Regions from separate parts of the Chenggangzhangella methanolivorans genome, predicted to be linked through region 3. Evidence: predicted binding sites of a transcription regulator. Region 3 holds the regulator's gene; each other region holds the start of a gene.

What was found. The regulator LexA, encoded in region 3, represses DNA repair genes until DNA is damaged. The targets are predictions, from matches to a motif close to TGTTCNNNNTGTGTTCNG.
Region 1: uvrA (excinuclease ABC subunit UvrA) is a predicted target of LexA. The motif match lies at 4,123-4,140, and genes of this name have one in related genera.
Region 2: ACFOWB_RS07885 (ImuA family protein) is a predicted target of LexA. The motif match lies at 3,961-3,978, and genes of this name have one in related genera.
Region 4: ACFOWB_RS07855 (DNA-processing protein DprA) is a predicted target of LexA. The motif match lies at 2,631-2,648, and genes of this name have one in related genera.

What each region holds. Positions count from the first base shown of each region.
Region 1 covers NZ_JBHRXS010000006.1:1,478,220-1,486,032, forward strand. Annotated here, with positions in the region: gene ACFOWB_RS18510 (riboflavin synthase) at 1-423, opposite strand, end outside; gene ribD (bifunctional diaminohydroxyphosphoribosylaminopyrimidine deaminase/5-amino-6-(5-phosphoribosylamino)uracil reductase RibD) at 607-1,716, opposite strand; gene nrdR (transcriptional regulator NrdR) at 1,883-2,350, opposite strand; gene glyA (serine hydroxymethyltransferase) at 2,565-3,872, opposite strand; gene uvrA (excinuclease ABC subunit UvrA) at 4,268-7,390, shown strand; gene ACFOWB_RS18535 (DUF1127 domain-containing protein) at 7,673-7,813, shown strand, end outside.
Region 2 covers NZ_JBHRXS010000004.1:519,062-526,874, forward strand. Annotated here, with positions in the region: gene ACFOWB_RS07875 (error-prone DNA polymerase) at 1-1,740, opposite strand, end outside; gene ACFOWB_RS07880 (Y-family DNA polymerase) at 1,737-3,257, opposite strand; gene ACFOWB_RS07885 (ImuA family protein) at 3,172-3,924, opposite strand; gene ACFOWB_RS07890 (HNH endonuclease) at 4,101-4,451, shown strand; partial or broken gene ACFOWB_RS07895 (DUF763 domain-containing protein) at 4,546-5,807, shown strand; gene ACFOWB_RS07900 (LysR family transcriptional regulator) at 5,890-6,777, opposite strand; gene ACFOWB_RS07905 (NADH:flavin oxidoreductase) at 6,920-7,813, shown strand, end outside.
Region 3 covers NZ_JBHRXS010000006.1:225,130-232,942, reverse strand. Annotated here, with positions in the region: gene ACFOWB_RS12285 (DUF1003 domain-containing protein) at 1-175, shown strand, start outside; gene ACFOWB_RS12280 (hypothetical protein) at 266-610, shown strand; gene moaC (cyclic pyranopterin monophosphate synthase MoaC) at 613-1,110, shown strand; gene ACFOWB_RS12270 (molybdopterin molybdotransferase MoeA) at 1,107-2,324, shown strand; gene ACFOWB_RS12265 (hypothetical protein) at 2,354-2,737, opposite strand; gene lexA (transcriptional repressor LexA) at 3,037-3,738, shown strand; gene ACFOWB_RS12255 (ComEC/Rec2 family competence protein) at 3,925-6,228, opposite strand; gene gltX (glutamate--tRNA ligase) at 6,329-7,768, shown strand.
Region 4 covers NZ_JBHRXS010000004.1:509,451-517,263, reverse strand. Annotated here, with positions in the region: gene ACFOWB_RS07870 (hypothetical protein) at 1-89, opposite strand, end outside; gene ACFOWB_RS07865 (SOS response-associated peptidase) at 223-960, shown strand; gene ACFOWB_RS07860 (hypothetical protein) at 991-1,662, opposite strand; gene ACFOWB_RS07855 (DNA-processing protein DprA) at 1,634-2,539, opposite strand; gene ACFOWB_RS07850 (hypothetical protein) at 2,872-3,066, opposite strand; gene ACFOWB_RS07845 (hypothetical protein) at 3,103-3,489, opposite strand; gene ACFOWB_RS07840 (DUF6527 family protein) at 3,591-3,965, opposite strand; gene ACFOWB_RS07835 (HesA/MoeB/ThiF family protein) at 3,978-5,228, opposite strand; gene ACFOWB_RS07830 (E2/UBC family protein) at 5,315-5,695, opposite strand; gene ACFOWB_RS07825 (multiubiquitin domain-containing protein) at 5,692-6,366, opposite strand; gene ACFOWB_RS07820 (hypothetical protein) at 6,508-6,822, shown strand; gene ACFOWB_RS07815 (HigA family addiction module antitoxin) at 6,856-7,813, shown strand, end outside.

The sequences.
Region 1 (7,813 bases), 1.3 Mb from region 3:
GGAACCCTTGGCGGCGATAAACTTGGCGAGCGCCGGCGGCGCGTCGAGCTCGAAGCGCACCGTATCCGGCCCCTCGTCTCGCGCGACGATCTCGCCCAGCCCGTCCACATGGCCGAGCACGAGATGACCGCCGAGCTCGTCGCCCATCTTTAGGGCGCGCTCGAGGTTGAGCCGCGTTCCCTCGCGCCATGTTCCGGCGGTGGTGAGCTTGAGCGTCTCCGGGCCGGCGTCGACCGAGAAGGCCGCGCCGTCCCCATGCGACTCCACGGCCGTCACCGTGAGGCAGACGCCGTCATGAGCGATCGAGGCCCCGAGCGCGATCCCGGCCGGGTCGTAGCGGCTCGCGACGCGGAAGCGGACGAGTTCGCCCTCCTCCCGCCGCTCGAGAATTTTTCCGATGTCGCTGACGATGCCGGTGAACATGGCTGAGCCTTGCGGAAGCGAAGTGCGTGCTTCGAGACGCCAGCCGCCGGCCGGCTCCTCAGCATGAGGTGCGTGAAGGGTGGCGGAGAAGGCGATATGTCTTTCGCCGGATAGCTCCTCACGCCCGCAACGGTCCTCATGCTGAGGAGCGCCGAAGGCGCGTCTCGAAGCACGCAGTTCCTGTCAGCCCCGCAGATACGTTCTCCAGACGTCGTCGCCAACCCGCTCCTGCGAGACTTCGGGCAGACCCGCGCGAACGAGCGCCGCCAGCGGGAGGCCATCCACGGCGTCCGCCCCCAGCATCCTGGGCGCGATCAGCATCACGGCCTCGTCGACGAGGCCGGCTGCAAGCAGCGCCTTGGCCGCCATCGGCCCGCCCTCGACCATCAGCCGCGTGATCCCGCGCGCCCCGAGAAGCTGAAGCGCCTGATCGAGCCGCAGGCCGCCCTCCCCGCGCTCGACGCGCAACACCTCGACGCCGGCGTCGCGGAGCGCGCGCTCTTGGTCCGCAGGCGCGTCCACGGCGGCGAAGACCCATGTCGAGACCTCACGCGCGCCCCGGACGAGTTTCGCGCCGAGCGGCGTCCGCAGCCCTGCGTCCAGCACGATCCGGATCGGCGAACGATCTTCCATGCCCGGCAGCCGGCAGGTCAGCTCCGGATCGTCCGCCAGAACCGTGCCGATCCCGACGAGGATGGCGTCGCTCTCCGCCCGCATCAGGTGGACGCGGGCGCGGGAGGCTTCGCCGGTGATCGCGACCGGTTTTCCGCCGGGCAGCGCCACCTTGCCGTCCTCGGACTGCGCGAGTTTGAGCGTCACGAGCGGGCGTCCGAGCGTGACGCGCGCGACATGGCCGGCGTTCAGCCGCCGCGCCTCCGCCTCCATCACGCCGGTCTCGACGGAGATCCCGGCGTCGCGCAGCCGCGCGAAGCCCCTTCCGGCCACGCGCTCATCCGGATCGCCGGTCGCCGCGATCACCCGCGTGACGCCGGCGGCGATCACCGCGTCGGCGCAGGGGGGCGTCTTGCCGAAATGGCTGCAGGGCTCGAGCGTGACGTAGAGCGTTGAGCCCCGGGCCGCGTCGCCCGCCTGCGCCAACGCGACCGTCTCGGCGTGCGGACGGCCGCCGGGCTGGGTCCAGCCGCGGCCGATGATCGTTCCGTCTGGCGCGACGAGCACCGCGCCCACGGCGGGGTTGGGGGCGGTGCGGCCAAGGCCGCGGCGCGCGAGGCCGAGCGCCAGCTTCATGAAGCTCGCGTCTTGAGCCGTTAAACCATTGATCGAACTAGACACTTACTCTCACTGACGGGTTGATCGCCTGTCAGAGATCACTGTTTTGCTGGCCCGAGGCCAAAGCTGACGGTTTGCCAGATACAGGAGAAACAGCTGGTACGAAACAGCCCAGCAATCGTGGCCGCTGTCCCAAGCCACCCTTCTAACGAGAAGCTTTCGCAGAACGTCAACGGCCGCCTGATCCACTGGATGAGATTTCGCCGAGAAGCTGCTCAAAGTCCTTGGCTTCCCGGAAATTGCGGTAGACCGAAGCGAAGCGCACATAGGCGACGTCGTCGAGGCTTTTCAGCCCCTCCATCACCAGCAGCCCGAGGGTCTCGGCCGGCACGTCGGGCTCGCCTGTGCTCTCGAGCTGCCGGACGATGTCCGAGACCAGCGTCTCGATCCGCTCGGGCTCCACGGGGCGCTTGCGCAGCGCGACCGCGATCGAACGGTGCAGCTTGTCGCGGTCGAACGGAACGCGGCGGCCGGAGCGTTTCACCACGTTCAGCTCGCGCAGCTGGATGCGCTCGAAGGTCGTGAAGCGCTGGCCGCAGGCCCCGCAGACGCGGCGGCGGCGGATCACGGCCCCATCCTCGGCGGGCCGGGAGTCCTTGACCTGGCTGTCAGGCGCGCCGCAGTGCGGACACTTCATGCGAGGGGAGCTCCAAGGCGACGTTCGCCGCCGTCCTGCCCGAGCTTGTCTCGGGCATCCACGACTTTTTCGGGACGACCTGCGACGACCCAAGTCGTGGATACCCGGCTTCGCCGGGCATGACGAGCCCGACGCTCGCCGCCCGAACAGGAAGCGGCCCGCCTTCCGGAGAAGACGGGCCGCCGCCGTCGATAGGCCGAAGCCTTGGGAGAGATCAGTCCGCGTAGAGCGGGAAGCGCGAGACGAGCTCGGAGACTTCCTTGCGGACCTTCGCCTCGACTTCCGAATCCTCGTCCGCGCCCTTCTGCGAGAGCACGTCCAGCACCTGGGCGATCATGTCGCCGACCTGCTGGAACTCGCTCACGCCGAAGCCGCGGGTGGTGCCGGCCGGCGTCCCGAGGCGGATGCCCGAGGTCACCATCGGCTTCTCGGGGTCGAACGGGATGCCGTTCTTGTTGCAGGTGATGTGGGCGCGGCCGAGCGCGATCTCCGAGACCTTGCCGGTCAGCTTCTTCGGGCGCAGGTCGACAAGCATCAAATGCGTGTCGGTGCCGCCCGAGACGATGTCGAAGCCGTGGCCCTTGAGGTTCTCGGCGAGCGCCTTGGCGTTGGCGATCACGTTCTTGATGTAGACCTTGTAGTCCGGGCGCAGCGCCTCGCCGAAGGCGACCGCCTTCGCCGCGATGACGTGCATCAGCGGGCCGCCCTGGATGCCGGGGAACACCGCCGAGTTGAACTTCTTGGCGAGCGCCTCGTCATTGGTGAGGATCATGCCGCCGCGCGGGCCGCGCAGCGTCTTGTGCGTCGTCGTGGTGGCGACATGCGCGTGGTCGAGCGGGTTCGGATGCGCGCCGCCGGCGACGAGGCCCGCGAAATGCGCCATGTCGACCATGAAGAACGCGCCCACCTCGTCGGCGATCTTGCGGAACGCCGCGAAGTCGATCTGGCGCGGATAGGCCGAGCCGCCGGTGATGATCACCTTCGGCTTGTGCTCCTTGGCGAGGCGCTCGACCTCCTCCATGTCGATCCGCTGGTCTTCCTTGCGGACGTTGTAGTTGACCGCGTTGAACCACTTGCCCGAGAGCGCCGCCTTGGCGCCGTGGGTGAGGTGGCCGCCGGCCGCAAGGTCGAGGCCGAGGAAGGTGTCGCCCGGCTGCATGAGCGCGAGGAACACCGCGGTGTTGGCCTGCGCGCCTGAATGGGGCTGCACGTTGGCGAACTCGCAGTTGAAGAGCTTCTTGGCGCGGTCGATCGCGAGCTGTTCGGCGACGTCGACGAACTGGCAGCCGCCATAGTAGCGGCGGCCCGGATAGCCTTCCGCGTACTTGTTGGTCAGCACCGAGCCCTGCGCCTCGAGCACGGCGCGCGAGACGATGTTCTCCGAAGCGATCAGCTCGATCTCGTCGCGCTGGCGGCCGAGCTCGGACTTGATGGCGTCGTAGAGCTCCGGATCGCTCTCGGCGACCCCGGCCTGGAAGAAGCGGCTTTCGGCGGCCTGCGCCTGAACGTCGCTCATGGACATGGACGATCTCCCTGATGGTTGTCCCGCCGGTCGCCGCCGGCTGAACGCGGGCCTCTCAACCCGCGCCGGCGTCCCTCGCCGACGAATGCGGCTTAAGCGCCTTGAACTTGAAGCCGCACGATAGGCGGAAATGACTCGACCGCACAGTGCGGCGGAAGGCGTAGCTTGGTCGCATTCGACTTTGTATTAAGGCAGCCGCATTTGTATGCCAGATGCCATCAGTTCTTCTGAACAGCTCGACCCAGCCGATCGTTCCTGTTACGTTCCGACTCGACACGCGTGCGGCGATACGCGGCTTGACCTCGGCGTTTCGACGGGCGCGCCTTGACCGGAGCGCGGCGCCGCACGACCTGACGCCGAACGGCCACCCGACCGCCGGTGGGAAAGACTGAACCATGAGCAAGACCGCATCGCGGACCCCAGGGCCACGCGCGCCGAAGAGCGGCGCGCCTTCGCCTTCGAGCGCAAAGAAAACGGCGCCGAAGACCGACGCGCCCTCGCCTCCCAACAAGAGCAAGGCTGCGCCAAGCGAGACGAAGACGCCGCCCAAGCGCGCAAGCGCCGGCAAGTCGTCGGCCGCCGCGCTCGAAGCCGCCTTCGACAAGGCCGCCGGGCGCGCGCCTGCGGCCCCGCGCGACCAGCGCATGATCTCGATCCGCGGCGCGCGCGAGCACAATCTCAAGAACGTCGACCTCGACATCCCGCGTGACCGGCTCGTCGTGTTCACCGGCCTGTCGGGCTCGGGAAAATCCTCGCTCGCCTTCGACACGATCTACGCCGAAGGCCAGCGCCGCTATGTCGAGAGCCTCTCGGCCTACGCCCGCCAGTTCCTCGAGATGATGCAGAAGCCGGACGTCGACCAGATCGACGGCCTGTCGCCCGCCATCTCGATCGAGCAGAAGACGACGTCCAAGAACCCGCGCTCGACGGTCGGCACCGTCACCGAGATCCACGACTACATGCGCCTGCTCTGGGCGCGCGTCGGCATCCCGTATTCGCCGGCAACCGGCCTGCCGATCGAAAGCCAGACCGTCAGCCAGATGGTCGATCGCCTCAAGGCGCTGCCCGAGGGCTCGCGGCTCTATCTGCTCGCGCCCGTGGTGCGCGGCCGCAAGGGCGAGTACCGCAAGGAGATCGCCGAGTTCCAGAAGAAAGGCTTTCAGCGCCTGAAGGTCGACGGGACCTTCTACGAGATCGCCGACGCGCCCGCGCTCGACAAGAAGCTGAAGCACGACATCGACGTGGTGGTGGACCGCGTGGTCATCCGCGGCGACATCAACAGCCGCCTCGCCGACAGCCTCGAGCAGGCGCTCGGTCTCGCCGACGGCATCGCGATCGCGGAGTTCGCCGATGGCGTGGACGAGCACGGCCAGCCGCGGCGGATGACGTTCAGCCAGAAATTCGCCTGCCCGGTGTCCGGCTTCACGATTCCCGAGATCGAGCCGCGCCTGTTCTCGTTCAACAATCCCTTCGGCGCCTGCCCGGCCTGCGACGGCCTCGGCACCGAGATGAGCGTCGACGCCAATCTCGTGGTTCCCGACGGCGGGCTGACGCTGCGCAAGGGCGCCATCGCGCCCTGGGCGCGCTCGACCTCGCCCTATTATCTCCAGACCCTCGAAGCGCTCGCCAAGCACTACGGCTTCTCGCTGACGAAGCCCTGGGCGGACCTTCCGGAGAAGGCGAAGAACGTCATTCTCTATGGCTCGGGCGACGACAAGGTCCGCTTCGTCTATGACGACGGCCTGCGCTCCTACGAGACGGTCAAGACCTTCGAGGGCGTGGTGGTGAACCTCGAGCGCCGCTGGAAGGAGACCGACAGCGAGTGGGCGCGCGAGGAGATCGGCCGCTACATGTCGGACGTCGCGTGCCTGGCCTGCGAGGGCTTTCGCCTGAAGCCCGAGGCGTTGGCGGTGCGGGTGGCGGACAGCCACATCGGCCGCGCCTCGGCGCTCTCGGTGAAGGCCGCGCATGGCTGGTTCGAGGACCTGCCCAACCGCCTCACGGCCAAGCAGAACGAAATCGCGTTCCGGATCCTCAAGGAGATCCGCGATCGCCTGAAGTTCCTCGTCGACGTCGGGCTCGACTATCTCACGCTCTCGCGCGGCTCCGGCTCGCTTTCGGGCGGCGAGAGCCAGCGCATCCGGCTCGCGTCCCAGATCGGATCGGGCCTCACGGGCGTGCTCTATGTGCTCGACGAGCCGTCGATCGGCCTGCACCAGCGCGACAACGCCCGCCTGCTGACGACGCTCGAGCGCCTGCGCGACCTCGGCAACACGGTCATCGTCGTCGAGCATGACGAGGACGCGATCCGACTCGCCGACTATGTGGTCGACGTCGGCCCCGCGGCCGGCGTCCATGGCGGCGAGATCGTGGCGCACGGCACGCCCGCGGAGGTCATGGCGAACCCTGACAGCCTGACGGGCAAGTATCTCACCGGCGAGATGATGGTGCAGCCGCGCGCCACCCGTCGGAAGCCGAACGCCAAGAAGACCCTCAAGGTCATCGGCGCGAAGTCCAACAACCTCAAGGACGTGACCGCCGAGATCCCGCTCGGCGTGTTCACCTGCGTCACCGGCGTCTCGGGCGGCGGCAAGTCCACGCTGCTGATCGACACGCTGTTCAAGGCCGCGGCCCGAAAGCTCAACGGCGCCAACGAAAACCCCGGCGTCCACGAGCGCATCGAGGGCTTCGAGCATCTCGACAAGGTCATCGACATCGACCAGTCGCCGATCGGACGGACGCCCCGCTCGAACCCGGCGACCTATATCGGCGCCTTCACGCCGATTCGGGAGTGGTTCGCCGGCCTGCCCGAGGCCAAGGCGCGCGGCTACATGCCGGGGCGCTTCTCGTTCAACGTGAAGGGCGGCCGCTGCGAGGCCTGCCAGGGCGACGGCGTCATCAAGATCGAGATGCACTTCCTGCCCGACGTCTACGTCACCTGCGACGTCTGCAAGGGCAAGCGCTACGACCGCGAGACGCTCGAGGTGCTCTATCGCGGCAAGTCGATCGCCGACGTGCTCGACATGACGGTCGAGGAGGCGGTGACGTTCTTCAAGGCGGTGCCGTCGATCCGCGAGAAGATGGAGACGCTGGCGCGCGTCGGGCTCGGATACGTCAAGGTCGGCCAGCAGGCCACCACGCTGTCGGGCGGCGAGGCGCAGCGCGTGAAGCTGTCGAAGGAGCTGTCGAAGCGCGCCACCGGACGCACGCTCTACATTCTCGACGAGCCCACCACGGGCCTGCACTTCCATGACGTGGCGAAACTGCTCGAGGTGCTGCACGAGCTCGTCGACCAGGGCAACACGGTCGCGGTGATCGAGCACAACCTCGAGGTGATCAAGACCGCGGACTGGATCGTGGATCTCGGCCCCGAGGGCGGCGACGGCGGCGGCCGGATCGTCGCCGCCGGAACGCCCGAGCAGGTGGCCGCCGCGAAGGGCAGCCACACCGGCCATTTCCTTCAGGAAGTGCTGGAGCGCCGCCCGCTCAAGGCCCCGATGAAAGACGCCGCGGAATAGGTCTGCGCAGCCTGAAAGCGCGGCACGCCTATTTGATAGGCAGATAAATCAGGCCGCCGGGCGGCCATTTCCGTTCTTTTTTCAGAGAACGCAGACGGCGGTCTAAATATGAAGTGGCGGTTACCTCCGCCATGCCTGCCGCGCAAAGCAGCACTCCCGAAACAGCCCGACCGGAATCCGGTCGGCGCGCCTATATTGCCTCTATCGAAACACGGCGGCTCCGAAACCTCCGGCGCATGGGGCGCCGGCCAAAAAGCCGCCGGCTGAACTGGACGCAAGAAAATGTTGTTCTGGGCTTTCCTCCTCAAGCGCTACCGCGCGTGGAAGGTTTACCGCGAAACCTACAACGCTCTCGCTGACCTCGACGTTCGCTCGCGCGCCGACATCGGCGTGACCTGGCTCGAAATCGACGCCGTCGCCCGC
Region 2 (7,813 bases), on a different contig from region 3:
GCTCTCGATCTGGAAGGTCCCGAGTGTGTCGGCCTTGCGGATCATCGCGTAGGTTCGCGGGTCCTCGGCCGGGATCGTCGCGAGGTCGAAATTCGCGCCCTTGTGCTCGGCCAAGAGGTCGAGGCCCTTCTTCATGCAGGTCAGCATGCCAAGCGCGAGCACGTCGACCTTCATGAACTTCAGGGCGTCGATGTCGTCCTTGTCCCACTCGATCACCTGGCGGTCGACCATCGCGGCCGGCTCGATCGGGACGAGGTCGTCGAGGCGGTCATGGGTCAGGACGAAACCGCCGGGATGCTGGCTGAGATGCCGCGGCGCGCCCATGAGCTGGCGCGCGAGGTCGAGCGTCAGCCGCAGCCGACGGTCTGCGAGGTTGAGGTTCAGCTCCTCGACATGGCGCTGCTCGACGCCCTGTTCCGACCATGACCAAAGCTGGCCCGACAACGTCCCAATCAGGTCTTCTGGCAGCCCCAAGGCCTTACCGATGTCGCGGAGCGCGCCCTTGGCGCGATAGCGGATGACCGTCGAGCACAGCGCCGCGTGGTCGCGGCCGTAGGTCTCGAACACCCACTGCATGACGATCTCGCGCCGCTCGTGCTCGAAGTCGACGTCGATATCCGGCGGCTCGCGGCGCTCCTCGGAGACGAAGCGCTCGAACAGGAGGTCGTTGCGGCCGGGATCGATCGAGGTGATGCCAAGCACGAAGCAAACGGCCGAGTTCGCGGCCGAGCCTCGGCCCTGACAGAGGATGTCCTTTGAGCGGGCGAAGCGCACGATCGAGTTCACGGTGAGGAAATACGGCGCGTAGCTCAGCTTCTCGATCAGCGTCAGCTCGTGCTGGAGCGCCGCACGGACGCTGTCGGGCAGGCCTTCCGGATAGCGCTCGGCGGCGCCCTCCCAGGTCAGCTTGGCCAAGGTCTCCTGCGGGGTGAGCGTCGGGTCGTCGCGCTCCTCCGGGTACTGATAGGCAAGCTCGTCCAGGCTGAAGCGGCAGCGGTCGACGATCTGCAGCGAGCGCGCGACCGCCTCCGGGTAGCGCCTGAACAGCCGATGCATTTCCTCCGGCGGCTTCACATACCGATCGGCATGGCGTTCTCGGCGCTCGCCCAGCGCGTCGATCGTGACGTTGTGGCGGACGCAGGTGACGACATCCTGCAGCATCCTTCGCGAGGGCTCGTGGAACAGGACGTCGTTGGTCACGACCGTCGCTACGCGCATTCGCGTCGCAAGGTTCGAGAGCTCGTGAAGCCGAAGCTGGTCGTTGGGCCGGCGGCGCAGCGTCAGCGCCATGTAGGCCCGGTCGCCGAACGCGTCTCGAAGGCGACGCAGCCGCAGTCCGCACTCCTCGTCGGCCACGTCGGGGACGAGCACGGCGAGCAGGCCTTCGCCGTAAGCGACGAGATCAAGCCACTCGAGATGGCACTTCGCCTTGCCGCCGCGGCGCTTGCCAAGCGACAGCAGTCGGCAGAGCCGCGAGTAAGCCGCCCGGTCGGTCGGATAGACCAGCACCGACATGCCGTCGGCGAGATCCAGGCGGCAGCCCACGACGGCGCGCACGCCCGTGACCTTGGCGGCCTCGTGGGAGCGGACGATCCCCGCGAGCGAATTGCGGTCGACGACCGCGAGCGCCTCGATTCCACAGACCGAGGCTTGCGAGAACAGCTCCTCACAGGACGACGCGCCACGCAGGAACGAGAAGTGCGAGGTGACCTGGAGTTCAGCGTAGCGGTGGCCGGTCATCCAAACACGCCGTGCACGAACCAGCGGTGTGATCCAGTGGAAGAATCCTCGCCGTCGCCAGCCCGGTAGAGCCAGTAGCGCTCACCTGCGTCATCCTCGATCCGGAAGTAGTCCCGGACCGCGACCAGTTCGGCGTCCCGCGTCCACCACTCGCCGAACACCCGCTCCGGGCCGTCGGCGCGCCGCACCCGCCGGCGGATGCCGCGCCAGGTGAAGCTGACCGGCGGATGATCGGGGAGCAGCGCGACCGTCTCGACCGGTTCGGGTCGAGGCAGTAGCCGCGACGGCCGCGGCCAGTGGCCCGGCCAGCCCGCGCCAGTGTCCGCCGACATCGCGGGCACGCGGCACACCGAGCGTTCGGGCACGTCGCTCGCCACGGGTGCGAACCGGTAGATCGCCCGCTCGCCGACCCGGTTCATCAGCGTGTCGACCAAGTCGGAGACGTCCGCGACGGTCTCCTCGATCAGCGAGCTGACGGCCTGCTTGTGTCCGAAGGGCTCGGCGACGGTCGCGGCGAGCGTCATCATCTCGATGCCAAATCCTGGCGCGATGGTCTCGATCTTGTCGCAGAGCAGCCGCGTCAGCCGCTTCACGTCACGGACGGGCATCGCCATGCCAACCTGGACCGCCTGCATGTCGTTGTCGACGCGGCGGCAGATGAGATCGAGCCGGCGCGCGCCGAGGCCGCGCTCCTCCAGTCGCTCGCAGAGCTGGACCACAAGCTTCTCGATGTAGCGCGCGATCGTCTCAGCAGCACCGATCGGTTCGGCGAATGCGCGGCTCACCTCAATCAGATCCGGCGGTCGGACCGGTTCGATCGGTTCGGCCAGGTCCCCGAGGGCTTGATCGATCCGGCGGCCGAGCTCTGGGCCGAAGCGCAAAGTCAGCGGCGCCCGGGGCTGCGCCAGAAGGTCGCCGACCCGGTCGAATCCAAGCGTCCGCAGCGCGGCCGCGGTCGGACCCTGAATCCGCAGGGATTCGAGCGGGAGGTCGGCGAGGACAGTCGGGCCATGCCCCGGGGAGGCGACGGTGGAGGCTCGGGCGACGTACCGGGCAAGCGCGTGGGCCGCGCCCCAGGTGTCGGCGACGGCAGCGCGAGCTGCGACGCCCGACATCGCGAGCCTGCCGACCAGGCAGTACAGCATCGTGGCCTCGCCGCCGTGAAGATGATCAGCGCCGGTCGCCTCAATGACGAGCCCGTTTGGCGGATCGGGCGCGACGATCGGAGAAAACCGCAGCGCCCAGACCGCCAGCCGTTCAAGCGCCTCGGCGTCTTCTGCCGGGTTGGCGTCGTAAAGGATGAGGTCCTTCACTAGGACCTGGGCCTTGGTCGCCGCCATCCCGATCCGAAGGCCTGCGGCATACGCGGCCGCGTCCAAGGCCACGACGGCTCGCCTGTTGCCTTCGCGCCCAACGAGGACGAACGGCGTCTCAGCCGGCGGCGCTGCGTCGCCAGCCCTGCGCCGGAACCTGTCGGTGGACCAGGTCGGAAGGAAGAGCGAGACGACCCGTGCCATCGCACGCCTCCAGTTCGAAATCAGCGCTTTCGCCCGCCCGCGCCCGGATCAGTTCGACGAGCCATCGGTGTCTTCCGACGCCCGGCACTGGTAGCGGAGCTGACGGAATCACCGAGATCCGCCATCGGGTCGTCGCCGCCGTCGGCTGCCCGAAATCCATCGCCTCCGCCTGTCGTCGCCATCGACGAAGCGCGATGCCGATCGAGCCTGTCCCTTCGGCTGCAAGCTGGAGTCGGCGGGAGGCCGTCATCGCAAGGCGAGCGAGTTCGCCGATCACCGCGCCGAGGCCGCCATGGCGCAGGCCTTCCTCCATGCAGGCAAGCACGGTCTTGTCGTCGCCGGCCTCGACATAAATCACCCGGTCGGCGATGAGCCCGGCTTGAGCGATCGCCGGCGCGAACAGGTCGGGACGCGTGACGCACCACAGGACCTTTCCCTTGGTGCGAGCGGCGACGCCCGCGCTGAACAGGGCGGCCGCCGCGCCATCGATCGCGCCGTCGCCTCCGCCAGCGACCTCATGCAGCGCTCCGAAAGCGAGACCACCTCCGGGAAGGCGCGAGTCGACCTCGGCGATCCCGAACGGGAGCGCCGATCGTGCGCGCTTCGAGCGGCCTTCGATCCGCTCAATCTGGGCGCGCAACAAGTCAATGGCGGGCTGCGGCCGCACGCTTTTCGTCTCCCTCCGGAACCGGACGCGCTATTATGTTCGCTATCTGTTCTAATTCGGCTACGTCAGAGTCAAGACGCTATCTTTGGCTTGCCGCGTTCCGCGACCGGCACGCCATCAGACTCAGGGGAACGAGCCGTGGGACGAATTGTCCGCCAACCCAGTTACGCAGATCGATGAGCCGAGCGAAGCGGATCCAGGCGGCGCTCGAGGCGGAGGCGCACCGCGTCGTCGAGGAGCTGCCGCGATGCGCGCTGTGCGGGCGACGGATTCCTTCCTCCGCCAGGCAGTCGGAGCATCACCTCGTCCCAAAATCCCGCGGCGGCACGTTCGGGCCGACCGTCCTGCTTCACCAGATCTGCCACAACGTCATCCATGCGCTGTTCTCAGAGAAGGAGCTTGCTCGGCGTCTGTCAGACATCGAGGCGTTGAGGGCTGAACCTGAAGTCGCGACCTTCATCGCGTGGGTTCGGACCAAGCCGGACGACTTCCACGCGCCGACGCGCAGGGCGAAGGACAAGCGATAGGCGGCGTCGCTCACAGTGGACGCCCGGCCGGACGTGATGCGGCCAGGACGGTCGCGATCTAGAGTGCTGTTTGAGACCGTGGAGATCCGTTCTGATGGCGCGACGGGCCGGCAGCGCCGATCTTCCCTTGCATGGCGGGCACGTCCCGGCTTGGCTTGGCCAGCGTATGACCAAGCTCGGCGCGGTCATCACGGAAGCCATCGTGCACCACTACGGTCGCGACGAGTTTCTGCAACGTCTCGCTCAGCCTTCTGGTTCCAGAGCTTTGGCTCCGTGATGGGAATGGACTGGCATTCGTCCGGGGTGACGACCAGCGTCGTGGGCGCACTGAAGCGGAGTCTGACGCCGCTTGCGGGCGAGCTCGGGATTCATGTCTGCGGCGGCCGCGGAAAGCAGTCGCGCCTGACGCCAAGCGAGCTGCTCGCGGTCGGGGCGCGGGTCGGGATCGATGCTCCGGCGCTCGCAGCCAACAGCCGGCTGATCGTCAAGGTCGACAGCGCTGCCGTTCAAGACGGCTTCGATCTCTACCTGCACAGCTTCGTTGTGACAGACGATGGTCGCTGGACGGTGATCCAGCGGGGCATGAACGGCGATCTCCGGCAGGCGCGCCGGTATCATTGGCTGTCTGAGGGCCTTACGAGCTTTCTCGACGATTCGCACGCGGCGATCGACGGCGAGACCGGCGGCTCGATCCTGAACCTTGCGGACCGCCGCGCCACGGCTTCGCGGGACGCGCAGCTCGATCTCCTTCGCACCACATCGCCCGACAAAATCGCGACCGAGGCCTTGGCGCTCGAACCTCGCGCGGAAAAAGAGGCCATACCCACCGACCAGATGACGCTGCCGCACCTGTCTATGCCGGCGCATCACGAGGTCCGTGCGAGCGACGTGATTGCACGGCGTCTCCAGGGGGCGATCGCCGCCGCGGCGGAACGAGGCCCCGAGGACTTTGCGGATGTGCTCGCCACGCCCGGTGTCGGGGCGCGAACGGTGCGGGCGCTCGCTTTGGTGGCAGAGGTCGTCCATGGCGCGCCATGTCGGTTCAGCGACCCCGCTCGGTTCTCCTTCGCTCACGGCGGCAAGGACCGCCATCCGTTCCCGGTGCCTACGCGCGTCTACGACGAGACCATCGGAGTTTTGAAGTCTACAGTCTCGAAAGCGAAGCTCGGCAATGACGAGCGGCTGGAGGCGCTCACGCGGCTCGATCGGGAAGCACGACGCCTCGAGTCCGTCGTCAGCGGGCCCGCTATCGACGACGTGCTTCGGGAGGAACGCGGCCGGTCGCATGAGTATGGTGGTCGCAGTACGTTCGGCTGGGAGCCCGCGCCCGAGGAGCAGATCGTCGGCGCAGCTTGAGGCCGTAGGGCTCAGATGCGCCAACAACAAACTTCGAAGATCGTCCTGTAAGCCGACATTCTGTACGCCATATTCGTTGAGGTCATCCCGGCGACTTCGATAGCCGGACCTTCATCTCCTCGATGAGGCGCCGGACGCGAGCGGGCACGTGGCGGCGCGTTGGAAGTACGGCCCATATCGCGAGCGGTTCGGTCTCCGCGTCGTCGAGCGGCACAGCCACGAGACTTCCGTTAGCCAAGTCTTCGGCCACGTCCCAGAAGGTCAGCAGCGCAAAGCCCGCTCCCGCGCGGCAGGCGGCCCGGACCGCGTCGACGCTGCTCGCCGACAACCGCCCTGCGACCCGTTTCGCGACCCGCTCTCCGGCTCGGCTGAACACCCATGCGTCTATCGCGTGAAGGGTGAGGCACACATGGTCGTCGAGCTCGGCGAGCGTACGCGGCGCGCCGTGGGCCCGGACATGCCCGGGCGCAGCGCACAGTATCCGCGGATTGTCCGCGACCTTGATGGCGATCAGCCCGGATTCCTGCAGGGTCGCAACGCGTATCGCGACGTCGATGCCGGCAGCGACGATGTCCACGATGCCGTCGCTCAGGGTCAGGTCGACCTTGAGGAGCGGATTCTCCGCCATCAGCCACACGGCGAGCGGAACCACGATCGATCGGCCGATGAGGTTCGGGGCCGTGATCTTGAGGACGCCGCTCAAGCCCGCCTCCCGCCGTTCAGCGAAGGCCGAGGCCGCGGCCTCGCGCGCCTCCAGCATCGACTGCGCAAGCGGCAGGAACGTCTCGCCGTCGCCGGTCAGCGCGACCGAGCGGGTGGTGCGGTGGAACAGCCGGACGCCGAGTTCCTTTTCGAGCGCGGCAAGCCGCCGGCTGACCGCCATTGGCGACAGCCCTGCCTGACGGCCAGCGCCCGACAGGCTGCCGGTCGATGCGATCGAGCAGAACAACGCGACGTCGCCAAGATCCATATCTTATCACTGAACGATAAACTGATTCTCGTCGACCCGCGCTTCCGGGCGCCGCAACCCTTGGCTATCTCTGCCGCACGAACTTAAGCGTATCGAGCTTCTCTGAAAGGCGCGCCGAACCGAACGACAGGACGAGCGGACAATGTCCAACGACACTCTCTTCACGAAATTCGATATAAAGGAGATGACCCTCCGCAACCGGTTCGCGGTCGCCCCCATGACGCGCGTCAGCGCCACGGCGGACGGGTTCGCGACCGAGCGGATAGCCCGCTATTACGAGCGCTTCGCGCAGGGCGGGTTCGGCCTCGTCATCACGGAGGGGCTCTACACGGATCAGGCTCATGCGCAGGGCTACCTGCATCAGCCGGGCCTCGCCGACGAGGATCAGGCGCTCTCCTGGGCGCCCGTGGTCGAGGCTGTCCGACGCCACGGGGCGCGGCTCGTCGCGCAGCTCATGCATGCCGGCGCTCTGAGCCAGGGCAACCGCTTCCGCCCGACCACCATCGGACCGTCTGCGATCCAGCCTATGGGCGAGCAGATGGCGTTCTATCGCGGCCAGGGTCGCTACCCTGCGCCGTCCGAGATCACGGAAGAGCAGATCGCCGACGCGGTCGAAGGCTTCGCCGCCTCGGCGGCCCGGGCCGTTACAACGGCGGGCTTCGACGGGATCGAGATCCACGGCGCGAACGGCTATCTGCTCGACCAGTTCCTCACCGATCACACCAACCGGCGGACTGACCGCTGGGGCGGCGACACGCGGCGGCGGATGGAGCTGACGCTTGCGGTCTTCAGGGTCGTCCGGGAGCGCGTCGGCGGCGCGGTCCCGGTCGGGGTCCGGATCTCGCAGGGTAAGGTCAACGACTTCGCGCACAAATGGGCGGGCGGCGAGGCTGACGCCGAGGCGATCTTCGGCGCGCTTGGCGATGCGGGCGCCGACTACATCCACGTCACCGAGCACGAAGCCTGGCGCCCCGCGTTCGAGGGCGGCGACACGAGCCTTGCTGCCCTCGCAAGACGCTACGCGCCGAACGCCGCG
Region 3 (7,813 bases):
CCGGCGGCAGGCCGAACTCGATTACGAGGTGAACCTGAAGGCCGAGATCGAGATCATGGCGCTGCACGACAAGCTCGACGCGCTGAGGAACGACCATCTCGTCGCGCTGGTCGCCAAGCAGGAGGAGCAGATCGCCCTGCTCACGCGCCTGCTCGAGCAGCGCCCGTTGCGTTGAGGCGCGCGACCCGCCATCACTCGCCGCTCCGAACGAAAACCGCCGCGCCAAGCGCCGCCGCCCGCGCCACGCCAGCCAGCGACCACGACCATGACGCCGGAAGACCCGCCCCCGCCGCCGCTCGACGCCACGTTCCGCAACGGCACGATCACGGCGTTCGGCGTCACGGTTTCCTTTTCTCTCGGCTTCCTGTCGCAATGGGCGTCGAGCCCGGGCGTCTGGCACAGCTACGACACGCCGCCCGCCCTCATGATCTTCGTCGGCGTCGCGCTGCAGATCCGCGCGCTGGCGCTCCTGCTGCCGATCGAGGGGCTCCGAAAGAAGATCTACGACAAGGCGACCAAGATCTATCTCGTCGGGCTGATCCTGACGGGCCTCGGCGTCTGCGCGGCGGTCTCGTTCGACGCCCTCGCCCCCCTGTTCTCGGGAGCCTGACGATGACCGACGTTTCCCCGCGTCTCACCCATCTGTCCGCCTCCGGCGAGGCCAACATGGTGGACGTCGGCGGCAAGCCCGCCACGACCCGCGAGGCGACGGCGGAGGGCCGCGTCGTCATGGCGCCCGAGACCCTGCGTCTCGTCGTCGAGGGCGAGGCCAAGAAGGGCGACGTGCTCGGCGTCGCCCGCATCGCCGGCATCATGGCGGCCAAGCGGACCCACGAGCTCATTCCGCTCTGCCATCCGCTGGCGCTCTCCAAGGTCTCGGTGGAGCTGACGCCCGACGACAGTCTGCCGGGCGTGCGCGTCTCCGCGACCGCCCGCGTCTCCGGCCCGACCGGCGTCGAGATGGAGGCGCTGACGGCGGTGACCGTCGCGTGCCTCACCGTCTACGACATGACCAAGGCGGTCGATCGCGGCATGCGGATCGAGGGCGTGCGGCTGCTGTCGAAGTCCGGCGGCCGCTCCGGCGACTTCCACGCCGGGGAGCCGGCGTGAGCGGCCTGCTTCCCGTCCCCGAGGCGCGCGCGCGCATCCTCGCGGGCCTCGCGCCGCTGCCGGCCGAGCGCGTCGTGCTCGCCGAGGCGCTTGGGCGCACGCTCGCCGCTCCGCTCCATGCGCTCCGCGACCAGCCGCCCTGCGACTGTTCGGCGATGGACGGCTACGCGGTCCGCGCCGCGGACGCAGCCGGGGGCGCGCGGCTGCGCGTCGTCGGCGAGTCGGCGGCCGGAAAGAGCTTCGGCGGCTTGATCGGTCCCGGCGAGGCGGCGCGCATCTTCACCGGCGCGCCCGTGCCGCAGGGCGCCGACGCGATCCTCATCCAGGAGGACGCCGACCGCGACGGCGACGTGATCACCGCGCGAGAGGCGGCCCAAGCCGGGCGCCACATCCGGCGGGCGGGGCTCGACTTCTCGAAGGGCGAGGCGCTGCTCGAGGCCGGCCGGCGCCTCGGCGCGCGCGACCTCGCGCTCGCGGCGGCGCTCGGCCATCCCGCGGTGGAGGCCGCGCGACGCCCGCGCGTCGCGATCCTCGCCACCGGCGACGAGCTCGTCGCGCCGGGCGACCCTGTCGGCCCGGACCAGATCGTCGCCTCGAACGCCTTCGCGATCTCAGCGATCGTGACCGCCGAGGGCGGCGTTCCGCTCGACCTCGGCATCGCGCCCGACCGGCCGCAGGCGATCCGCGCCGCGATCGCCCGCGCCTTCGCCGAAGAGGCCGACATTCTCGTCACGCTCGGCGGCGCCTCGGTCGGCGACCACGACCTCGTCCAGCCCGCGCTCGAGGCCGAGGGCGTGACGCTCGACTTCTGGAAGATCGCGATGCGGCCAGGCAAGCCCATGATGGCGGGCCGCCGCGGCGCGACGCTCGCGCTCGGCCTGCCGGGCAACCCGGTCTCGTCGATCGTCTGTTCGCTGCTGTTCCTCGCGCCCGCGCTCAGGCGGCTGTCGGGGCGCGCGGACCTCGATCCGGCTTTGCTGCCCGCCAGGCTCGGCCGCGACATGCCCGAGAACGACCAGCGCGAGGACTATATGCGCGCCGCGCTCGAAATCGGGCTTGACGGCGTTCCCGTCGCGACCGCGTTTCCGCGGCAGGATTCGTCGATGCTGCGCCGACTCTCGGACGCCGAATGCCTGCTGGTCCGCCCCGCGCACGCCCCGGCCGCGAAGGCCGGCGACGCATGCCGGATCCTCGCGCTGCCGCATCCTTACTAAGGCTCGCCGCAAGCGGCCGACCGAAGCGTCTACTTCCCGACGGGCGTCAAGACTTCCTTGCCGAGCTTCTGAGTGGACGTCTCTGCGAATTTGCCGATCAGTTTGCCCGATCCATCCGGCTCATAGATGCTGAACCCGACATAGCCGCCGCCGGACTTGGGAGCAAATCCGCAACTCAAGCGATCTTCCTCGGCAAAGCACATCGAAAGCTCTATGAAATCCCCGTACTTTGACTCAGATCGATAGATACTACCATCGACCTTGACGATCGTGACGTTCGCCTTAACGACGTCGCCGTTCGGCAGCGTGATCTTGCTCTTGTATTTTCCAGAATAGTCACGCGCGGCCGCCTCGCCCGCCATGGACCAAGACGCCGCAACACCGCACGCTACCGCGAAGGCCAGTCGACGCATCGTCGTCTCCTGATGTCGGTTGCTTAGAGATCGCGACGCGCGACCGCACTCCGACAAGTTTAGACGCCGGCAACCGTGGCGGGCATCCGCAAGACTACCTATCGCCGCGGGCGCCCGGCTTGTCGGAGATCGGTCCTACGCCCTCTCTGGTCGTGCTGCGCGGCGAGGCGCATCGGCGGCGCGTCGCTCGTTCGTCTGTCCGACACGCGGACGGAAACGGGATGTTAACGCTTGCGGAACATGTCTAGAACAGTTACGGTCGTGTTCATGATTTGTTTTGGCCTCGCGCGGAGCCGTCGATGCTGACCCGCAAGCAATATGATCTCCTGCGCTTCATTCACGAGCGGCTGAAGGAGACCGGCGTTCCCCCCTCGTTCGAGGAGATGAAGGATGCGCTGGGGCTTCAGTCGAAGTCCGGCATCCACCGTCTCATCATGGCGCTGGAGGAGCGCGGCTTCATCCGCCGCCTGCCGAACCGGGCCAGGGCTCTCGAGGTGGTGAAGCTGCCGGAAGCCGCCGCTCCCGCCGTCACGCGGCCGACCGGCCGGTTCTCTCCGAACGTCATCGAGGGCAGCCTCGGCCGCCGTCCGCAGCCAGCGAACGAGGATGAGGATCCCCGCTCGGTCTCCGTCCCCGTCATGGGGCGCATCGCCGCCGGCGTGCCGATCGAGGCGATCCAGTCGCGCAGCCACACGATCTCGGTGTCGCCCGACATGTTGGGCGGCGGCGAGCATTTCGCGCTCGAAGTGCGCGGCGACTCGATGATCGAGGCCGGGATCCTCGACGGCGACCTGGTGCTGATCAAGAAGCAGACCACCGCCGACACCGGCGACATCGTCGTCGCGCTGGTCGACGACGAAGAGGCGACGCTGAAGCGTCTAAGGAAGCGCGGCGCCTCGATCGCTCTCGAGGCCGCCAACCCGGCCTACGAGACCCGCATCTTCGGCCCCGACCGCGTCGCGATCCAGGGCCGGCTCGTGGGGCTGATCCGCCGGTATTGAAGGCTTCGCCTTTCGACGCGACGGCGTCTCTCCTTATCCCGCTGTGGGAGAAGGTAGGCGACGCGAAGCGCTGGCCGCTTGAGGGGCGCGGGCGGCGCCTTTTTGTAAAGTTCGGAGGCTCCCCCTAACCCTCTCCCGCAAGGGAAGGGGGACGGATATGTCGGCGGCATCGAGCGGCCGCAGACGCTAGGGCTCTTCGCCGTCGCCTGTCATATCGTCCGGTTCCGTGGGATCGACGATCTTGTGATCCTGCGGCGGTCCGGCCGCCTTCGGCTGCGTGGCGAAGCTCAGCCGCAGCGCCTCCGCCGGCGGCGGATCGCGAAGCATAGGGCCCGTCCACGGACGCCGTCCGGCCGGATCGCGCGCCGCCTTGGCCGAGAACGCCACGCCTTGCCGCGTCAGCTCCAGCGCGCCGGTCGCGGCGAGCGTCCGCCGGTCGACGACCGCCGCGGTTTCGCTGCAGGCCTTCGGCGCGACGAGCGGCGTGACGACGAGCGTCGCAATCCGGCACTCCTCGGCGAAGGCCCGCGCGTCGGTCACGAGCGCGACCTCTCCACCGCCGGAAAGCGGCGCGACGCAGCCTTGCGAGTCGCAGCGCCCGCCGTCGGGACTCGGGCCCCCCGGCGCCTCGCCGTCAGCCCCGCGCCAGACCCTCGCCGAGAAGCTCGACGCCCGGCCTCCGAGGATCGCCAGGCGCCCGTCGGGCCCGCGCGCGGCGATCTGCCGTCCGGAGGCGTCGATCACGACGTCGGGCCGCGCCGGAAACGCCGCCAGCGCGAGCGCGAGGCCGATCGCGGGCGCGCCGAGATAGCGCAGCGCCGTTCGCCACAGGCAGAGCCAGGCGATCCCGACCGCGAACAGGATGAGCGCCGTTTCCCCGAAGGCGAACACGAAGCGTTCGGAGCCAGGCCACGAGGCGACGGTCTCGGCGATCGCCAATACGCCGCGCAGGCCAAAGCCCATGGCCTGCCACCAAGGTCCGTCGAGCCCGAGCGGCGCGAAGGCGAGGCCGCCGACGACGCTCGGCATCACGATGATCCCGAGCAGCGGGGTGGCGAGCGCGTTGCCGACCAGCGAATAGGGGGTGGTGCGGTGGAAGTGATAGGCGGCGAAGGGCGCGGTCGCGAGACCCGCGACGATCGTCGTCATCACGGCGACGGCCGCGGCGGCGGCGAACCAGCGCAGCGCCTTGCCCGCAAGGGTTTCGGGCGGCGGCGGCTTCGCCTTGCCCTTGCGCGCCTCGAACCAGGCGAGGAGGCCCGCGACCGCCGCGAACGACATCTGGAAGCTCGGCCCGAGCAGCGCGTCGGGCGTCAGCGCCATCACGGCGAGGCCCGCGAGCGCGAAGTTTCGCAGCGACAGCGCCGGGCGGCCGACCAGCACCGCGACGAACGCCACCGCGATCATGACGTAGGAGCGCTGCGTCGCGACCTCCGCGCCCGAGAGCGCCAGGTAAAAGGTCGCCCCGGCGAGCGCGAGCGCCGCTGCGACGCCCTTCACCGGCCATCGCAGCGCAAGGCCCGGAATGAGCGCCAGCGCCGCGCGCACGAGAGCGAACAGCGTCCCGGCGATCAGCGCCATGTGAAGACCGGAGATCGACAGGATGTGGCTGAGGCCCGCGGCGCGCAGCGCGTCCTCGGTCGGCTGCGGGATCGGCCCCTGAACGCCGGTGACGAGCGCGGCCGCCACCGTTCCTTCAGGACCGCCCACTGCGGCGGTGATGCGCTTCGTCAGCCGTTCGCGCAATCGTTGAAGGGCCGCGTCCCAGCCTTGCGTTTCGGCAGGGCCCCAGGCCTTCACGTTCTTCGGCGCGAAGGCGCTCGCGCCGATCCCGTTGAAGAAGGCGACGCGCGCGAAGTCGTAGCCGCCGGGCCGCACCGGCCCCTCGGGCGGCCGCCAGAAAGCTTCGAGCGAGACGCGGTCTCCGGCCGTGAAGGCGGGCTCGGGCCCAAGCGTGAAGCGCACGCGGCGCGGCAGGTCCTCGTCCTCGAGCGGGCCGAAGCGTTCGACCTCGAGCGTCACCCGCCGCCTGGCGTTCTCGCGCGGCTCGATCAGCGCGACGCGGCCGACGACTTCCGCGGACATCGGGCGCGCCAGAACCGGCGCGTCGGCGCGGATCGTCGCGAGCTTTCCGGCCAAAAACCCCGCCGCTACGGCCGCAAGCCCGACAGCCAGGCCAAGGATAAGGAAGCGCTTTCGCGCCGCGACCACAAGGCCGGCGGAGATCCCGAAAGCGAGCGCCGCGGCCCAGAGCTCCGGCTCATGCGCGGCGGCGAAATAGACCGCGCAGCCGACGCCGAAAGCGACCGGCAGCCAGAGCGCGGGACGGCCGGCTTCCGCCTCCTCGGCGAGGCGGTCGAGCAGCCAGCCCTGCGCGGCGCGCCAAAGGCCCGGCAGCGCGCCGGCGCGCGTGCGGGTCCCGGGCAGCGCGATCGCGCGCGCCCTGCCCCGAACTCCGTCCGACTCACGCCCGCTCGGCGCGATGGCCATGGCCGTCTTTTCCCCGGTCCGCCGCCTGTGTTAGGAGGGCCGCAACGCGCGGCTCCATGAGCCTCGCACGCAACCTTTCCGAGAGCCAGACCGTCCGCCCGTGACCGAACCCGTCGTCACCCGCTTCGCGCCGTCGCCCACCGGCTTCCTCCACATTGGGGGGGCGCGCACCGCCTTGTTCAACTGGCTCTTCGCCAGAAGCCTCGGCGGCAAGATGCTGCTCCGGATCGAGGACACCGACCGCGCGCGCTCCACGCAAGGCGCGATCGACGCGATCCTCGACGGACTGAAATGGATCGGCCTCGACTGGGACGGCGAGCCGGTGTTCCAGTTCGCCCGCGCCGAGCGCCACCGGGAAGCCGTGGAGCAGATGCTCGCCGACGGCCGCGCCTATCGCTGCTACGCCTCGGCAGAAGAGCTCGAGGAGATGCGCTCGACCGCTCAAGCCGAGGGCCGCGCGCCCCGCTATGACGGCCGCTGGCGCGATCGCCCGGCTTCTGACGCGCCGGAAGGCCGCGCGCCCGCCATTCGCCTGAAGGCCCCGACCGAGGGGGAGACAGTGGTGGACGACCTCGTGCAGGGCCGCGTCGTGATCCCCAACAAGGACCTCGACGACCTCGTCCTGCTGCGCTCGGACGGAACGCCCACCTACATGCTCGCCGTGGTCGTGGACGACCACGACATGGGCGTCACCCACGTCATCCGCGGCGTCGACCATCTGACCAACGCCGCCCGCCAGACGCAGATCTACCAGGCGCTCGGCTGGGACGTGCCGAAAATGGCCCACATCCCGCTGATCCACGGGCCGGACGGCGCGAAGCTGTCGAAGCGCCACGGCGCGCTGGGCGTCGAGGCCTATCGCGAGATGGGCTTCCTGCCAGCGGCGCTGCGCAACTATCTGGCGCGGCTCGGCTGGAGCCACGGCGACGACGAGATCTTCTCGACCGAACAGGCGGTCGAATGGTTCGACATCGGCTCGGTCGGCCGCTCCGCCGCGCGTTTCGACCAGGTCAAGCTGTCGAACCTCAACGGCCACTACATGCGCGAGACGCCGGACGCCGATCTCCTGGCGGCGTTCCGGACGGCCCTGCCCTTCCTGCCGGGCGGCGAGGCGGCGGCGGCCAAGCTCGACGCCACCGGCCGGTGGGACGCCTTCGCGCTCGCGCTGCCGGGGCTGAAGGAGCGCGCCAAGACGCTGGTCGAGCTGCTCGACGGCGCGCGCTTCCTAACCGACGAGCGCCCGCTCGCCATGGAGCCCGCCGCCGAACAGCTGCTTACGCCGGAGGCGCGCAGCCTGCTGGCCGCGACCCATCAGGGACTGGCGGCCCTTCCCGAATGGTCCGCCGCCGACGCCGAGGCCGTGGTGCGACGCGTCGCCGAGCACGCGGGCGTGAAACTCGGCGCGGTCGCCCAGCCGCTGCGCGCGGCGCTCACGGGACGCAAGACGTCGCCCGGCATTTTCGACGTGCTTGCGGCGCTCGGACGCGAAGAAAGCCTTGGGCGAATTGAGGATCAGGCCCGGCAGATTCAGAAGGTCTGAAACCGATCAAAAAAACTCGCCAAAGGCGCTCCGCGCCCTAGTTTG
Region 4 (7,813 bases), on a different contig from region 3:
CCAAGCTGCCGCAGCAGCTGAACGTCGTCCGTTGGCTCAGCAGTAACAGGTTGCGACAGCAGGAGCACGAATGTCAGCGTCGCTCTCATAGACCAGTTCCTGCTTGATCCCGCGCGATGCGACGATGATCGCGATGACGGTTTCTAGGCTAGCGCTGTGAGGCAGGCCGCGGTCCAATGCGGTCTAGCGCGCAAGGACCGGCCCTGACACCGAGATGTCCAGATGTGTAACCTCTACTCGTTGACAAAGGGTCAGACTGCGATCCGTGAGCTGACGCGCGCAATGGTCGACCGCACCGGCAACCTGCCGGCCATGACGGGAATCTTCCCGGATTATGAAGCGCCGATCGTGCGCAACGGCGCAGGCGGTCGCGAGCTCGTGCTCGCTCGGTGGGGCATGCCGTCATCTCGAAAGGCGTTGTTCGACGCCGCCTCCAAGCGCGCCGACAAGCTGCGCGCCAAGGGTAAGGACGTCGACTTCGACCAGCTGCTGAAGATGGAGCCCGACGCGGGAACGACCAACATCCGCAATGTCGTGAGCAAGCACTGGACGCGCTGGCTGTCGGTCGAGAACCGCTGCGTGGTCCCGATGACATCGTTCTCGGAATACGAGCGCGGCGTGGACGGCAAATTCTCGCCGACGTGGTTTGCGTTGGCTGAAGATCGACCGCTCTGCGTCTTCGCTGGCCTGTGGACGTCTTGGTCGTCGGTCCGTAAGGCGACCAGGGGCTGGGAGCCGGAGGTCGACGTCTATGGCTTCCTGACGACTGAGCCGAACGCGGTCGTCGCTCCGATCCATCCGAAAGCCATGCCGGTCATCCTCACAACAGCCGAGGAGATCGACATCTGGATGGAGGCGCCTTGGGATGAGGCGCGCGCGTTACAGCGCCCGCTTCCGGACGATGCGCTCACTGTCGTGGCGCGAGGCGCCAAGCGAGACGGTGATGTCGAAGGCCCCTGAGCGAAGCCCGTGGCGCGGGTTTCGTCTGCTTCATGGAAGCTGGACGTCTCCGAAGAGGCTTTCGAAGTCGACCTTCGGCAGGACGCGCCGCGCGACGAACATGCCGACGACGGACACCTCGCCGAAATAGGCATGGATCATGTCCTTGCAGACTGTGAAGCTGCAGCCGGTCGTAAGCACGTCGTCGACGAGCAATACGCGACCCACGTCCTTTGCGCAGAGGCCCTTATCAATCTCGAGGCTTGCCTTAAGCTCTTCGGTATCCCGGCGCGCTCCCGAAACGTGACGCGCTTCTCGATCGGCGGTCGAAAGCAGCATTTCACGAACGTCGCAGCGGGGGTCGATACGTTTCACGACCTGAAGCATGCGATCGTCATGATCCGGAGATGACTTCGGCCGGGAAGGCGGGATCGGCACGATCGTGATGCTGTCGAGCGCGTCGTCCTGAAGGCTTAATCGGATTGCGCGCGCAGCGCGCTCTATCGCACGCATCTTGTGCGGCCATTGAGCCGTCCCGCGTACCGAGGGCGGCTTCTTCAGATTTCGAATGAGCTGATTGGTTTCGCTATAACTGAACGACTCGTTCGACGTATAATCGCCGAAGAAATAGCAGACGTCGTCCGGTCGAAGCAGATAATGATCCGGCCGCTCGAGATCTCCAATGCGGCGGGCTCTACCCGACCAGCTCGTGTCGGATGTCATCGTAGCTCCGGACGCGCACGGCTCCCTCACGCTCGAACTTCGCGGGCCAAGTCAGATCCGCCCGCTCGAAGCAGCTGTTGAGGATGAACAGTTTCCGGCCTTGCTTCAACGCCTCGCGGGCCTGGATCAGAGTGCCTGAGGTCTCGCCGGCCTCGACGATTATCGTCGCCTCGCTGATCGCGGACATCGTCTTGTTCCGCTCCGGAAAAAAGAAGCGGTTCACCTTCGGATTCTGGGCCTCGTAGCGCTCGAGCGGCACCTGGCTGATCACAAGGTGGTTCTTTGCGATCTGGCTTTGCAGATCCCGGTTCGCCTTTGGATAAACATGCCCAAGAGGCGTCCCGATGACGGCGATGGTCGATCCGCCTGCCGCGATCGTGGCCTGATGCGCCGCGGTGTCGATGCCTTCCGCCAGCCCGGAGACGACGGTGAAGTCGTCCGCGACAAGCTTTTTGGCGAGCTGCCGGGCGCGCGCGATCCCGTCTTCGCTCGGTTTACGCGTGCCGACCACGGCGACGGAGCGCGAATGCACCAGATCCCAGTTGCCTTGAAAATAGAGCAACTCGATTGGATAGGTGGCGTCGCGGAGCTTGTTGGGATAGTCGGCCTCGCCAAAGACGCGCACGTCGAAGCGGCTTCCGATCAGCGCTCGGAGCCTATCGACGACCCGAGCCGCATAAGCCCGCGCTTCACTTTCGGGGACGAGGTCCGATGGCCTTACGCCGTCTCCACTGGAGAACCGTTCCGCCAGTGACTTGAAGCTCGCGCGATCGCCCGCCCAGAGCGCCTCATAGGCGCCGAGCTCCAAGGCTGCGTCGATCGGCGCGACGAACGGCCATTCCTGTTGCTGGCGAAGCGTGAACGAAGATTGCGTCATTTCGGGTCCTGCGACCGCGCAGCTAGCGCGGACGGGCTCAAAGGCGTCAACGAACATCAATGTCTGCCCGAATCATCAACAAACCTTACACCGGAACATATAAAGAACAAACTATAAATATATAAGAATTATCAAGGATTTAATGGGCGTTGTCGCTTTGCTGGATCGGCGTCGGACCTTTTGTGGAGGCGCCGCCCGTTGACTGAAGCGCGACGTCGCAGTGGGTCGGGTTTGCGGCGATGATGGGGCTCGCGACGCCATGCGGTTTGTGCTCGGCTTGGTCGCATGGCGTCATTTCCCGCACCGGCCGGCCGGCCCCGATCAGTCGTCCGCTATGGCGCGGGACTGAAGTGCTGGCGGAGCAGGTCGCGGTCGCTGGCTGAAAGCCGGTAGCCACTGAGATGGACTGTGCCGGTCGCCGGGACGCCCCAAAGCTCGCCCGTCTTCGCCAGAGCGACGCCCTTGCGGCCGCGGAGCGCCACGTCGCCTTTGGTGAGAAGATCGAAGTTGCCCGATCCAATGATCACGATGCGCTTTGGCCTGAGAGCATGGACGATGGCCTCCTATCGCTCGGCGGAGAACGTCTCGAGCTTGAGGCGTAGTGGCGTCGGCAGCTTCATCCATGCCTTGACGCTTGGGGCGCGGAAAAAGATGGCGTTGAGGCCTGTGCTGCGCGCCGTTCTCTCTGGGCCGAACACAGAGCGGATCTGCCTCGTCAAGGGCCAGGGCTTGACGGCGTAGTCGCTTTCCTGCGGCCAACTCTCGTGGTGTTGAACATCTTCGATCTTTTTGCCGCCGGGCTGATAGCCCAGGAACAGAAGCGGCGCGCCGATCATGGGCGGCCCGTACAATATCCGGAAGCCAAGCGCGGCGTCGGCGAGCTCATCCTTCACCGAGGCGTAGAATGAGCGCGTTTCGTCATAGATATTCTGGCAAAGCGTATCGATCATGGGCCGAAAGTGGCGTGCTCCGCGCGTTTCTGGAAGCGCTGGTCGAGTGAGCGGTCCCCAGCCTGGTTCGCCGGGAGCGTCTCCGCAGCGCGTCGCGCCGATCAAGGCAACATGATCGCCATGTTGTCTTTGAGCACGAAATGAGCGCGGCAGCCTGAGGTGAGATCCACCGATGGGTGAAGGCTGACGCGCCCGCCCGAGACTTTGACCCCCCAGCACGGCGCGATTGAAGGGGATGTGTTGACCCGTCGGATTTCGCCACAACCGCATGGACAGCGGAACGCGACCGATTTCAGACCCTTGGCGCCCTCGACGAGCGCGATCGCGTCCCGTTTTTCGACGGCGATCGTCGCGGCGGCTTGGGTGTCGACGGTCTCGACATTGCGGAACGGACGTATGTAGCGGGGCGCGGCTGGCGGCGGCGCCGGGGCGGGCCGCCAAAGCCATGACCAAAGGCGCTTGATCGTGGAGAACATGGGTCGCTCCTTTCAGCGCCGCCGCCAGACCATCGGTTGCCGATCGCCTGCGGCGAACGCGCCAAGCCCGCGCGAACACACAACGCAGCTCTCGTCCGGCTCGCCGCCAAAGCTGCGGATGACACCCTCGCGTCCGTTGTAATTCAGTCCTCGGGATCGCATGGGCAGGCCGGCCACGGCCGCCATGAGCATTGTCATCGCGGATGATGCGACAACGCCATTCAGCGCGATCACGGCCGGCTGAGGCGTATCCGGCACATTGTAAGGATCAGCCGCTCGCTCCTGGGCGCTTTCGAAATCTCTTCGAACGGCGGCGGGATCGAGAACGCCGCCGCACTGCAGGCAGGGCAGTCCCGGCGCGAGCATTTGCACGCGGCCTGCGATCGCCTGGACCTGGCCGTCGACGGCGTCGACCTGCACGCCGAGATCGATCGCCGGGACCAGATGCTGGTACGCGATCTGGTTCACGACGGCCCTACTGCCGTGACTGTCGGTGCAGCACATGACGAAGTCGGCGCGCAGCAGAAGTTTCCCGCCTTCCGCGTCGAGTACGTTGAGCGGGAAAGGCTCCACGATGGTCCGCCCCCCCGTGATGCGCCTGACCATCTCAGCCGCAACATCGACCTTGAGATCGCCGACGGATCCCGGCGACGCGCCGACCACGCGATTGCGGTTGGTGTCCTCGATCCTCTCGTCGTCGATCAGAATGAGACGTCCGATTCCAAGGTGCGCGGCCTGCTCGATGACCAGAGAGCCTGTGCCGCCGGCGCCGACGACGGCGAGCGTCAGCGCGCGCAGGGACCGTTGACCGGCCTCGCCGAGGGCGCGGACGTTGCGGTCGTCGATCGCATCGATGGTCGCCCTGTCGAGCGCAGGCCCGGAGCGCCTGACCGAGCGGCCTACTTCGACGATCTCGGGAATGACGATGGTGGCGCCGTCGCGCAAGCGCGCCCGAGCGGCGTGGCCGTGCTCGCTCAGGATCAGCGAGCCGTGCGGGCCGTGAGGCGCGCGCGAGAACAGCGCAGGCATGACAACAGCCTCGCCGGCGTCATCGACCTTCGAAAATTCAACGACCCGCGCGCCGGGATGCGTGTGCGCGAAGATGAGCCCGAGGCCTTCGTCGCGCGCCCGCTTCAGCAACGGCACGTGAAAAGCCGGGGCGAGCTCGAGCCGCACCGGAGACTGGACGATGTAGGCCTCGGGCGGCGCCACTTCGACGTCGTTGACCAGCAGCCCCTCCGCCCCCGAAGGCGCGACCGTCATGATCGCCGCCGCCTCGAGCGGGGCGTAGGCGAGCAGCGCCGCCTTGAGCGCCGCAAGCGAGCCGTCGGGGAACACGATGCGCCGGATCATTGGGCCTGCCTCAAGCGCTCTCGGATGACGTTGACGTAGGTCAGGAGGTCGTCCCGGTTCGGGAGCCACCGCGCGACGTGCCAGGAAAACCAGAGCAGCGGCGAGCCGAGCTGGGGGTTGTCGACCGACGTGTTCGTCGGCTGCGTCCCGGCGGCGAGCCGCAGTCCGCGGTCGGCGAAGAAGCAGTCTGGCGCGGCTTGCGGATAGTTCGCCGCCGCGACGAACCAGACGCCCGTCGCGGCCATGTTCCAACCGCCCGGCGGCTCCGTCGGCACGCCTGGGACGTGCACGACGAAGCCGGCGTCTCTTTCGCTCCAGCTGGCGCCCGGAAAGGCGGTCTGGAGCCGGCTGAAATGCGCGCCGAAGACCTTGCTCATCCGAAGGTCGCCCGGGGCTGGCCATAGAACCGCAGGCCGTCGCGGATCTTGACGGTGGAGCCGAGGTCGATCGGCTTGTCGTCGCCCGGACGTTCTTCGAACAGCAGGTAGTCCGCGGGGACGCCGCCGAGGGCGGCGATCTGGGCCCCCGTCATCTCGTCATCGGCCACGTCGTAGGGGACGTCGCCGATATAGATGCGATGGGTCTTGGGGCGGCGCTCGCTCCGGAAACGTTCGAAGCCTGCGGCGCCAAGATCGACAGTGTCGGTGGTCTCGATCCGGAGGTCGGGCTGGTCGCGGCGCTCGAGGACGAGCGAGCGCTTCGCCGGGTCGATCCGGGTTACGCCATAGAGCACGGTCCCCGGGACAGTCGCCTTGGGCCACACGAAGTCGATACCGTCGCACTCGAAGCGATGGAGGTCGGCCGACTCGATCACCCAGAACTCGTCACCGTCGTCGACCTTGCGCTCGGCGTCCTCGGCGAGGTCGGCGAGGCCGCCGCTGTCGCCTCGGTAGAGCACCGCGAACTCGTCCGGCGGCAGCGCGCCGGCGAGGAGGGCGACGTCGCGGCCTTTCACAGTCCGGCGCTCGGCCTTAACCTTCCGGCTGTTCAGATTCTCGTCGAAAATGACCAGCTTGATCCCGCCGGCCCGCTCAATGTCGTTCGACATGCGTCCCACTCCTGAAACGGCGACGCTGAGTTCGATCCCCCCGTTCGGAGGCCGGCTCGCGCCCGTCACGTTGACGTGGGGTCGGCACGCTTCGAGTGCAAGGAAAAATGTTACCTATTGCGTAACGATTTTGGATCCTACATGAAGATCGGGTTCCCGAATCGTTCAGTTCAGAGGCTGTTCAACGTCCACGAGCGACTGGTAGAGCGCTTCGGGGAGACGCTCGCGGGCAAGATCGCGGGGCGGATGGCCGTGCTTGCGGTCGCGCGCAATCTCGCGGCGCTTCCGGCCGAGCCGCCGATCGGCTTTCGCGTGGAGCCCGGCTCTGCGAACCTCTATGGGGTCGACCTGCCCGGCGGGCGGCGGCTGATCTTCACCGCGGCGTCTGACGTCGTGGACGGATCGGCGCTCAAGCTCAGCCAGATCGAGGAGATTACGGTGATCGACATTGTCTGACGTCGCCCGGCCAAACCCTCAGAGGCGAGCGCCGTGACGGCCGACCTTTCCTATCAGCCAGATCGGCTGGTCTCGCCCGGGGCGGTGCTCGCGGACTTCCTCGACGAGCTCGACATCTCCGCCAGGGAGCTCGCCCGGCGATGCGGGCGTTCCGCCAAGCTGATGGTCGAGATCATCGCCGGCAAGGCGCCGGTCGAGCCCGAGACGGCGCTGCAGCTGGAACGCGTTCTCGGGATGAGCGCCGACATCTGGCTCGGTCTTGAGGCCCGGTATCGTCTTGAGCTCGCCAAGACGGAGGAGATCGAATCCATGGCGGGCGCGACCGGTTGGGCGTCACGCTTTCCGCTGGCGGAGCTTCGCAAGCGGGGCCTGATGGGGGGAACTGGCGTCGACGGCGACGCCGTCAGGCAGCTGCTGGCGTTTTTCGGTTGCGGCAGCGTCGAGTCCTGCAAGGAGAAGTTCCGCGATCTGGCTGCGGTCTCCTACCGGCATTCGCCGAGCTTCAAGAGCACCGAGGAAGCATTGCTCGTCTGGCTGAGGCTCGGCGAACGAAAAGCCGGCGGAATCGCCTGCGCCGACTTCGACAAATCCGTCTTCACGAAGAACCTGAAAGAGGCGCGGGCGCTCAGTCGTGACCCGATCGACGCGGCGCTGCCTGAGCTCGAGCGGCTTTGTGCGGCGGCGGGCGTCGCCTTCTGCATCGTCAAGCCGATCGAAGGCATCCGGCTGAGCGGAATCTCCCGCTGGCTCACGCCGCGGAAGGCCCTGATCCAGCAGTCGATGCGCCATATGGCCAACGACCATTTCTGGTTCACCTTCTTCCACGAGGCCGCCCATCTGCTGCTTCACTCCCGCAAGACGGTATTTTTGGACAGCGCCGACTATCGGTCGGCCAGCGACGCCGAAGAGGAGGAGGCCAACAAGTGGGCGACGAACTTTCTCGTCCCACAGACGCTACTTGAGACGTTCATCGCCGGCTTTGAAGGGACGG